2 regions of the Plantactinospora soyae genome follow, and region 1 is predicted to be linked to the other one. Evidence: riboswitches for the same ligand, from Rfam matches in the RefSeq annotation. Region 1 holds a riboswitch; the other holds the start of a gene.

What was found. Region 1 has a riboswitch for cyclic di-AMP ahead of H4W31_RS41195 (coiled-coil domain-containing protein). Riboswitches for the same ligand answer to the same signal wherever they lie in the genome.
Region 2: another riboswitch for cyclic di-AMP. It lies ahead of H4W31_RS09275 (C40 family peptidase); the one in region 1 lies ahead of H4W31_RS41195 (coiled-coil domain-containing protein).

The regions. Positions count from the first base shown of each region.
Region 1 is NZ_JADBEB010000001.1:9,450,365-9,454,773, forward strand. Features, by position in the region: gene H4W31_RS41185 (ABC transporter permease) at 1-762, shown strand, start outside; gene H4W31_RS41190 (cation diffusion facilitator family transporter) at 913-1,827, shown strand; cyclic di-AMP (ydaO/yuaA leader) riboswitch at 2,015-2,143, shown strand; gene H4W31_RS41195 (coiled-coil domain-containing protein) at 2,148-3,251, shown strand; gene H4W31_RS41200 (cellulose-binding domain-containing protein) at 3,385-4,409, opposite strand, start outside.
Region 2 is NZ_JADBEB010000001.1:2,081,014-2,085,422, forward strand. Features, by position in the region: gene H4W31_RS09270 (N-acetylmuramoyl-L-alanine amidase) at 1-1,985, opposite strand, end outside; cyclic di-AMP (ydaO/yuaA leader) riboswitch at 2,251-2,392, shown strand; gene H4W31_RS09275 (C40 family peptidase) at 2,477-3,442, shown strand; gene dcd (dCTP deaminase) at 3,620-4,198, opposite strand; gene H4W31_RS09285 (pyridoxamine 5'-phosphate oxidase family protein) at 4,297-4,409, shown strand, end outside.

The DNA of each region.
Region 1 (4,409 bases):
GAGGTGACCGCCGGCAGCCTGGCCGGGCTGGGTCCGGGGACGGTGGCGCTGAACCGGCAGTTCGCCCAGGAGCGCGGCCTGCGGATCGGCGACCGGCTGACCCTGGCCCCGTCCGGCCCGCTGACCGTGGTCGCGCTCTACGACGACGCGCCCACCGACGGTGCCGCCCTGGTCTCCTGGCCACAGTTCCTCGCCACGTACGGCGTCGGGGAGCCGGACCGGCTCCTCGTCGACCTGGCGCCCGGGGTGTCGACGGCGGCCGGCCGGCAGGTGATCGACACGGTGCTGGTCGACTATCCGGCGGTCCGGGTCCGTGGCCTCGCCGACCAGACGGACGCGCTGTCGGCGACCCTCGACGAACTGCTGGGCATCTTCGCGGCCCTGCTCGGCATGTCGGTGCTGATCGCGGTGCTGGGGATCGGCAACACCCTCGCGCTGTCGGTGTTCGAACGTCGCCGGGAGTCGGCCACCGTCCGGGCGCTGGGACTGTCCCGCCGACAACTGGTGGGCATGCTGCTGACCGAGGCGGCACTGGTCGCGGCGGTCGGGACGCTGTCCGGCACCGTCCTGGGGGCCGGCCTCGGCGTGGCGGCGGCGGTGGGCCTGATCGACAGCTACGGGCACGGGCTGCCGGCCGTACCGATCGGCCAGCTCGCCCTCTGCGCGGCGCTGGCGGCCACGGCGGCGGTCCTGGCCAGCCTGCTGCCGGCCCGGCGCGCCGGGCGGGCACCGATCGTTCCCGCCCTCGCCGACGACGGATGACGGGCCGTGGCGCGACGGAGGCGACGCAGGACGGGCGCCGAGGGGTACGGAGCGGCCCACTTCCTATCGTTTTCTGGATAGGAGGGCTCCCCGACCAACCCGGGCCCGGCAGTATCGGAGCGGGGCGGGCCGAGTGAGGAAGGGACGCGGGTGGGGGCAGGTCATGACCACGGGGGGCAGCTGACCCGCGCCTCGGAGCGGCACCTGGGGCGGTTGTGGGGTGCCTTCGCGCTCCTCGCCGCCCTGATGGTCGTCGAGGCGGCCGCCGCGCTGGTCACCGGGTCGCTGGCACTGCTCTCCGACGCAGGACACATGTTCACCGACGTACTCGGGATCGGGATGGCCCTGGCCGCGATCACGGCGGGGCGACGGGCCGTCGGCGACCCGCAGCGGACCTTCGGTCTCTACCGCCTGGAGGTACTGGCGGCGCTGGCCAACGCGGTACTGCTGTTCGGGGTGGCCCTCTACGTGCTGGTCGAGGCGGTACGACGGTTCGGCGACCCGCCCGAGGTGGCGGCCGGCCCGATGCTGGTGGTGGCGACGCTCGGACTGCTGGCCAACCTGGCGGCGTTCTGGCTGCTCCGGGCGGGGGCGCGGGAGAGCATCAACCTGCGCGGCGCCTACCTGGAGGTCCTCGGCGACCTGCTCAACTCGGCCGGCGTGATCGTCGCCGCCGTTGTGATCATCTTTACCGGCTGGCGCTGGGCCGACCCGATCGTGGCGCTGGCCGTCGGGCTGTTCATCCTGCCCCGCACCTGGCGTCTGGGCCGCAGCGCGGTACGCATCCTGGTGCAGGCCGCTCCGGAGCACCTCGACGTCGGCGCGGTCCGGACCCGGCTCTCCGACCTGCCCGGCGTCTGCGACGTACACGACCTGCACGTCTGGACCCTCACCTCCGGCATGGAGGTCGCCTCGGCGCACCTCACCCTGGACACCGGTGCGGAGGTCGCCGCCGTGCTCGCCGCGGCCCGTTCGGCGCTGCACGAGGACTTCCACATCTCGCACGCCACGCTCCAGGTCGAGCCGAGGACCGCGGCCGGCGGGTGTGGTCCCACGGACTGGTAGCCAGCGAGGCTCACCGATGGTTAGCCGCATCTTAAGTTTCGGCGTGTCACCGGTCGAATTTGTCCGGTTACATCCGTCCGAAACAGGAGAATTGGGGATCCAACCCCGAACACCGCCCGTGTCCCCGGGTGGCAACTGCCGGTAGGCTCGGCCCCGGTCTTCGCTAGGTGGCACCCTCCGGTGCCTGCGGGGGCCGTCGCCTAATCGCCACGCGCGAGCCGGGGAACCACGTACCAGGGGTGTATCCGCGTCAGCGGTAGGGATCTTCCGTCCCGAACCCGTCAGCTAACCCGGTCGGCGGCTGACGGAAGGAAGCTGTCATGCCGTTCCTGGCACCCACCCGAACGTCTCCGACCTTCGTCTGGCGCGCCCCGACATCCGCCCGGAAGGCGGTAGCACGGCTCGCCGCCGTGGCAACCACGATGCTCACCCTGGGCGCGCTCGTCGCGACCCTGGGCGCCACACCCGGGTACGCAGCACCCGGCCCACTGGCCCAGGCACCCAGCAGCAGTGAAGACGAGGGAGGCAGCGACAGCCTGCGCGAGCAGCTCCAGACGGCGAGCAAGGGCTACGTCACCGCCAAGAACAAGTTGGACAACTCCGTCAAACGACAGAAGGAACTGACCACCCGGCTCGGGACGCTGCGTACCGAGGTGACGACCCGGAGCGAACGGGTCGCCCAGTTGGCCGGGATGGCGTACCGGACCGGTCGACTGGGACAGGTATCCGCCCTGCTCAGCAGCGGTTCCCCGACCAGCCTGGTGGACCGGGCCGCCGCCCTCGACACGATCTCGGCGAACGAGAGCCGCGAGCTGCGCGGCCTGCGGGACAGCGTCGAGGAGGAGAGCCGGGCGAAGGAGGCACTCGACCAGGAGGTCCGCGAGCAGCGCAAGCAGGTCGAGGTGATGGAGACCCGCAAGAAGCAGGCCGAGAAGGCGCTCGCGGCGGCCAACAGCGGCGGATCCAGCTCCGGGATCAGCGGCAGCGGCTCGGCGTCGGCCAGGCCGGCGCCACGCAACTCCGACGGTTCCTTCCCGGACGAGTCGTGCAGCCTCAACGATCCGACCACCAGCGGGTGCATCACGGCCCGGACGCTGCACGCGCTGAACCAGGCCAAGGCGGCCGGCTTCACCCGCTTCGTCTCCTGCTTCCGCAGTGGCGGCAGCGGCGAGCACCCCAAGGGGCAGGCCTGCGACTTCGCCGCCCAGAAGGGTGGATTCGGCGGGGTGGCGACCGGCGGCGACCGGACGTACGGCAACAACCTGGCGGCGTACTTCGTGCGGAACGCCGACCGGCTCGGCGTGCTGTACGTGATCTGGTTCAAGCAGATCTGGCTGCCGAGCAGCGGTTGGAAGACCTACAACGGCGGTAACGGCGATCCGTCCAGCGACCACACGAACCACGTGCACCTGTCGATGAACTGAAAGCCGTCCGTCGGCACCGCCCGCCACCCCTGGGCGGTGCCGACGGGCCCGTTCGGCGTCCGTCACCCGGTGTTTTTCCAGGTGACGGACGCCGAACCGTAGGTGCTGCCAACCGGTGTCGGTACCGGTCGCCTCAGCAGCCGATCCGGGTCGAGCCCAGCGCGACGTCGTCGAACCACAGCGTGTCCGCGCCCTCGCCGTAGCTCTCCCAGCCCAACCGCAGGTCGGTCAGGTTCGGCCGCCAGTTCGCCCGGTTGAGCCACTGCCCGTCGACGTCGTGGGTCGGGGTGCCGTCCGCGGTCAGCCCCGTCACCGCCGAGCCGTCGACCCAGGTCGACAGCCGGCCCTGCGTACCGTCGACCATGAACTCGACACAGGTCCACCGGTTGACCGGCAGCGGAAGACTGAGTGCGACACCGTTCGGACTCTGCTCGGGCAGAGTGGCGTCGTCCGAGGCCCGGTTCCATTGCAGGGCGCCGTTCTGGCCGCCCATCCGCAGGTCACGGTTGCCGTCGTTGGCGTCCCGCATGGCCAGGAACGTCACGTGCTGGGTCGGCAGCGCGGTGGTGTGCCGGACCCAGAGTCGGGCGTACCGGACCGCGCCGAGCCCGCTCAGGTCCCGGCTCGACCGGACGAACACGTGGTTGCAGTAGCCGGCGGTGCCGTTGATCCGTACCGATCGGGTGCCCTGGCGGGCGACGGTGGTGTCGATGCTGGCGGTACCGGTCCCCTGACAGTCCGGGTAGTTCACGCTCCAGTCGCCGGACGGCGCGGACCCGGTCTGGTTCTCGAAGCCGTCGCAGAGCGCGGCGCTGCCGCAGCCGGCCGGCGGCCCGGTGGTCGGCGGAGGCGTGGTCGGCGGCGGGGTGGTCGGCGGGACCGTGGTCGGCGGCGGGGTGGTCGGTGGAGCCGTGGTCGGCGGGGTGGTCGGTCCGGCGCCGTTGCACGGTACGCCGTTGAGCGTGAAGCCGGTCGGGGCCGCCGCGCTGCTGGCGTAGGTGCCCTGCACGCCGAACTCGGTCGACCCGCCGGCCGGCAGTGAGCCGTTCCAGGCGATGTTCCGGGCGGTCACGGCCGTGCCGGACTGGCTGACCTCGGCGTTCCAACTGCTGGTGATCCGCTGGTCGCCACCGTAGGTCCAGGTGACGGTCCAGCCGT
Region 2 (4,409 bases), 7.4 Mb from region 1:
ATCGGCGAGAGGAGCAGCCGTACGTCGGCGGCGTCGACGTACATGATCCGGTGGCCGAACTGGATCTGGACGTACCGGGTGTCGCCGCGGATCACCGTCCAGTCTCCGGGTGAGGAGCCGTCGAACGTGGTGGCCCGGTAGTACTCGCTCGGCAGCAGGTTGCCGACGGCGTACCGCTGACCGGCGGAAAGGGTGTACTGCAACGGGGTGACCGCCTGGTAGGGCACGCCGGCAGGGTAGGCGGCCTCCTCCGGGTACGCCCTGCCGTACACCGGGATCGTCGCCCGACCCGGTTTCGGCGTCGCGACGAGTCCGATCGACCATTTCGCGCTCGGGTTCGCGGTCGGGTTGTGGAACCAGGCCTTCTGCCCGAGGTACCAGATCGCGGTCCAGTCGCCCTGCCGGCCGGCGACCGCGTACGTCTGGCCGGCCGAGGCCCGCGCCCCGTGGTCGGAGATGTGCATCGTGTTCGGGGTGCCGTCGGGGCGCAGTGCGATGTCGTTCACCAGTGGCGCGCCGGCGGCCGGGGCGCTGCGCAGGATCACCGACGACGAGCCGCGCGCCGGGCACGGTACGCCGGCCGCGTCGCAGCCGGTGAAGGCCGGCCGGTTGGTGGCGAAGTCCGGGTCGATGGTGACCAGGCCGGTGCGGGACGTGCCGGTGCTCCAGAACGGGGAGCGGAGCAGGTCGAAGTAGTGCGACCAGTCCCAGTACGGCCCCGGGTCCCAGTGCATGCCCCGGACGTTGGCCGGCAGGATCCCGGGCACGTTGTCGTGACCGATGATGTGCTGGCGGTCCAGCGGGATGTCGTACCGGTCGGCGAGGTGGCGGACCAGCTTGGCCGAGGTCCGGTACATCGCCTCGGTGTACCAGGTGCCCTGGGCGGCGAAGCCCTCGTGTTCCAGCCCGATCGCCTTGGCGTTGACGTACCAGTTGCCGGCGTGCCAGGCGACGTCCTTCGCCTTCACGTGCTGCGCGATGTGCCCGTCCGCCGAACGCAGCGTGTACTGCCAGCTCACGTAGGTGGGATCCTGCACCAGCCGGAGCGTGGTGTCGTAGCTCCCCTCGGTGTCGTGGATGACGATGTACTCGATCTTCTGTCGTGCCGGCCGGTCGGACAGGTCGTGGTTGCCGTAGTCGCCGGCCCCGAACGCCTGGTAGGGCGCGGGGATCCACTCGCAGGAGATGTCGCGCGGGCACTCCAGCCCGTCCGGCCGGGCGGGCTTGCGCAGGCCGAGCCGGTCCAGCCAGGACCGGGCCGGAACGAGTCCGGGGTGGGCGGCCAGGACGATCCGGTGGCCGTCGTCGGTGGTCCGGGCCGCACCCTCGGTGACGGTCCGGTACACCTCGTCGGCGAAGGTACGTGCCGCGTCGGCGCTGTCGCTGCCGGCGTACCGGGCCACCGCGCCGTACCAGGCCGCGGGGTCGCTGGTCCGGCCGGTCGGTCCGGCGAGCGCCTTCTGGTACGACGCGAGCAGCGCCGCCCCGCCCCGGATGTTCACCGCCGGTTCGGTGCGCAGTGCCCGTTCGTCGACCCCGGTCAGCGCGGCGGCGGCGTCGAGGGTCTGCGCCCCCGGAGCGGCCGGTGGCGCGGTCGCCCTGTCGGTGGGAGTCCGCTCGGGCGCGCTGGGGTGCGCGGCTGCGGCGGGCCGGGCACTGTCACCGCGCCGGTCCTCGCCGTGCTCGTGCGGTGCTGCGGGCAACCCGCGCAGGTACTCGGCGTCGGTGAGGTGCATCGGGCCGTACCCGCCGCTGGTGCTCGGCGTGCCGGCGTTGGTGTCCCAACGGGACTCCAGATAGGAGACGCCGAGTAGAACGCTCTCGGGTACGCCGAACTCGGTCGCGGCGGCGGCGTACTCCTGTTGCCGGCCGTCGGACGCCGGGGCGGCCGCCGGCGCGGGGCCGGACGGCACCAGTGCGACGGCGCCGACCATGGCGGTGCCGAGCGCGATTCTCCTGCTCAACGGCATTGTCGTTCGAGGCATCGAACCTCCATTCGCCGGGGGTGGGCTTGAAGATCACCCTCCACCCGGGACCGGCGTCCGTCAATAGCTGCCGGTCAGGCTCACCGCGATGTAGGAAATCTTCACCTATTTCCCAGGGCGTTCGGACACCTGTTCGCTCGCACCCTCAGCGAGCGTCCAGATACATAACGAATCGACTCGAATCATGGGTTGCGTTTGAATAACAGGCTTCTCTAATGTTGGGGACCGTCGGAGACGACGGCCTGCCGCCCATCCGGGCGGCGACGTCTCTACACCGCCGAATCGTCGAGAATCAGCGAACCGGGGACCCGGGCACCATGGGGTGAATCCGCGCGTCAGCGGTAGGGCGAATCTCTTCCCGCCCGAACCCGTCAGCTAACCCGGTAGGCGGGCTTACGGAAGAAGGAGTACGGACCCCGGTGGCTGCCCCTGCCCCGCGGTCGCCCTCCCTCCGGTCGGTTTCGACTGGCCAAGGGACGGCGACACCGCCTTTGCGAAGGTCCATTCTCGCCGCCGCATTCGCCGTGCTGGCCAGCGTCGCCGTGCTGTTCGTGGGCACCACGCCGGCCCTCGCCGAACCCACGGTGGCCGAGATCGAAAAGCAGATCGACACCGCCTGGCGCAAGCTGGAGCCGGTCGTCGAGAAGCACAACGCCACCCGGCAGGACCTGACCGCGAAGAAGGCCCAGGCCAAGACCCTGCGGAACAAGATCGCCCCGCTCCAGTCGCAGATCGACGCCGCGATGGACCGGGTGAGCGAGTTCGCGGTGGAGGCGTACAAGGGCGACAAGGCCTCGTCGCTCAACGCCCTGCTGACCAACAAGTCGCCGGCCGCGCTCGTCGGCCAACTCTCGGTGCTCGACCAGTTCGCCCGTCAGCAGCAGCGCGACGTGCAGGCGGTGATCGACCTCAGGGACAAGTACGACGCCCAGAAGCGCCCGCTGGACACCCTGGTCAACCAGCTCACCAAGACCGAGGCCGAGCTGGCCAAGAAGAAGAAGGAAATCGACGCCGAGGTCGACAAGCTGCAGAAGCTGCGGATCCAGGCGTACGGCAACGGTTCCGCCGGTCCGCTCGCCCCGGCGCCCTGCCCGGCCACCTACCCGGGTGGCAACGCCGGCAAGGCGGTCAAGTTCGCCTGCCAGCAGATCGGCAAGCCGTACGTGTGGGGTGCCGAAGGCCCGAGCTCGTACGACTGCTCCGGCCTGACCCTGGCCGCCTGGGCCAAGGGCGGTGTTTCGCTGCCGCACAACGCCCGCGCCCAGCGGGGCAAGGTCAAGTCGGTCAGCCGCTCCGAACTCCGCCCCGGCGACCTGGTCTTCTACTACGCCGACCTCAGCCACGTCGGAATGTACGTCGGAGGCGGTTGGATCGTGCACGCCTCCCGGGCCGGCGAACCGGTCAAGATGAAGCGGATGGACGACGGCGAGATCCACAGCTTCGGCAGACCTGGCTGATTCAGTCCGATCGGTCGACCGGAGGAGGGACCCGGAAGACCGAGTTGTACGCGGAAGAACCCCCGTCGCAACCATGCGGCGGGGGTTCTGTCCTTCTCGGGCGGGCCGTACGAGCCCGCGGCGTGCTCCGGTCGGGTCAACTCCGCCTGGCGGCGTCCGGGACGCTGTAGGCGGGCCTCAGCGGGTGGGCCAGGTGTGCCAGTTCTGCCACGAACGGCTCGGGGTCGGTCCGCGCTGCCCCTGGTAGCGCGAACCGTAGACGGCCGAGCCGTACGGGTGCGCGGACGGCGACGAGAGTCGGAAGATGCAGAGCTGACCGATCTTCATCCCGGGCCACAACCTGATCGGCAGGTTGGCGACGTTCGACAGCTCCAGGGTGACGTGACCGGAGAACCCGGGGTCGATGAAGCCCGCGGTCGAGTGGGTGAGCAACCCGAGCCGGCCCAGACTGGATTTGCCCTCCAGTCTGCCGGCGAGCTGGTCGCCGAGCGAGATCGCCTCAAGGGTCGACGCGAGCACGAACTCGCCGGGGTGCAGCACGAACGGCTCGCCGTCCGGCACGTCGACCAGCGAGGTCAGCTCGTCCTGCTGGATCGCCGGGTCGATGTGGGTGTAGAGGTGGTTGTTGAAGACTCGGAACAGGCGATCCAGACGTACGTCGATGCTCGACGGCTGCATCAGCGCGGGTTCGAAGGGCTCAAGCGCGAGGGTGCCCGCCTTGATCTCGATCACTAGGTCGTGGTCAGAGAGCAGCACCGTGCCACCTTAGCGACTTCCCGGACCGGGCTCGGCCGTGACCTGCCGAAGTGCGGGTCGGGGTAGGTGATCGAACATATGTTCGATAGAATGTTCCCATGGCATCCTGGTCCGAATTCGCCTCCGACGAGCCCCGTCTCGCCGACGCGATCCGCGTCCTCATCCAGCAGTACGGGCCGGGTCTCGGCTACCTGGCGACCGTGCGCGCCGA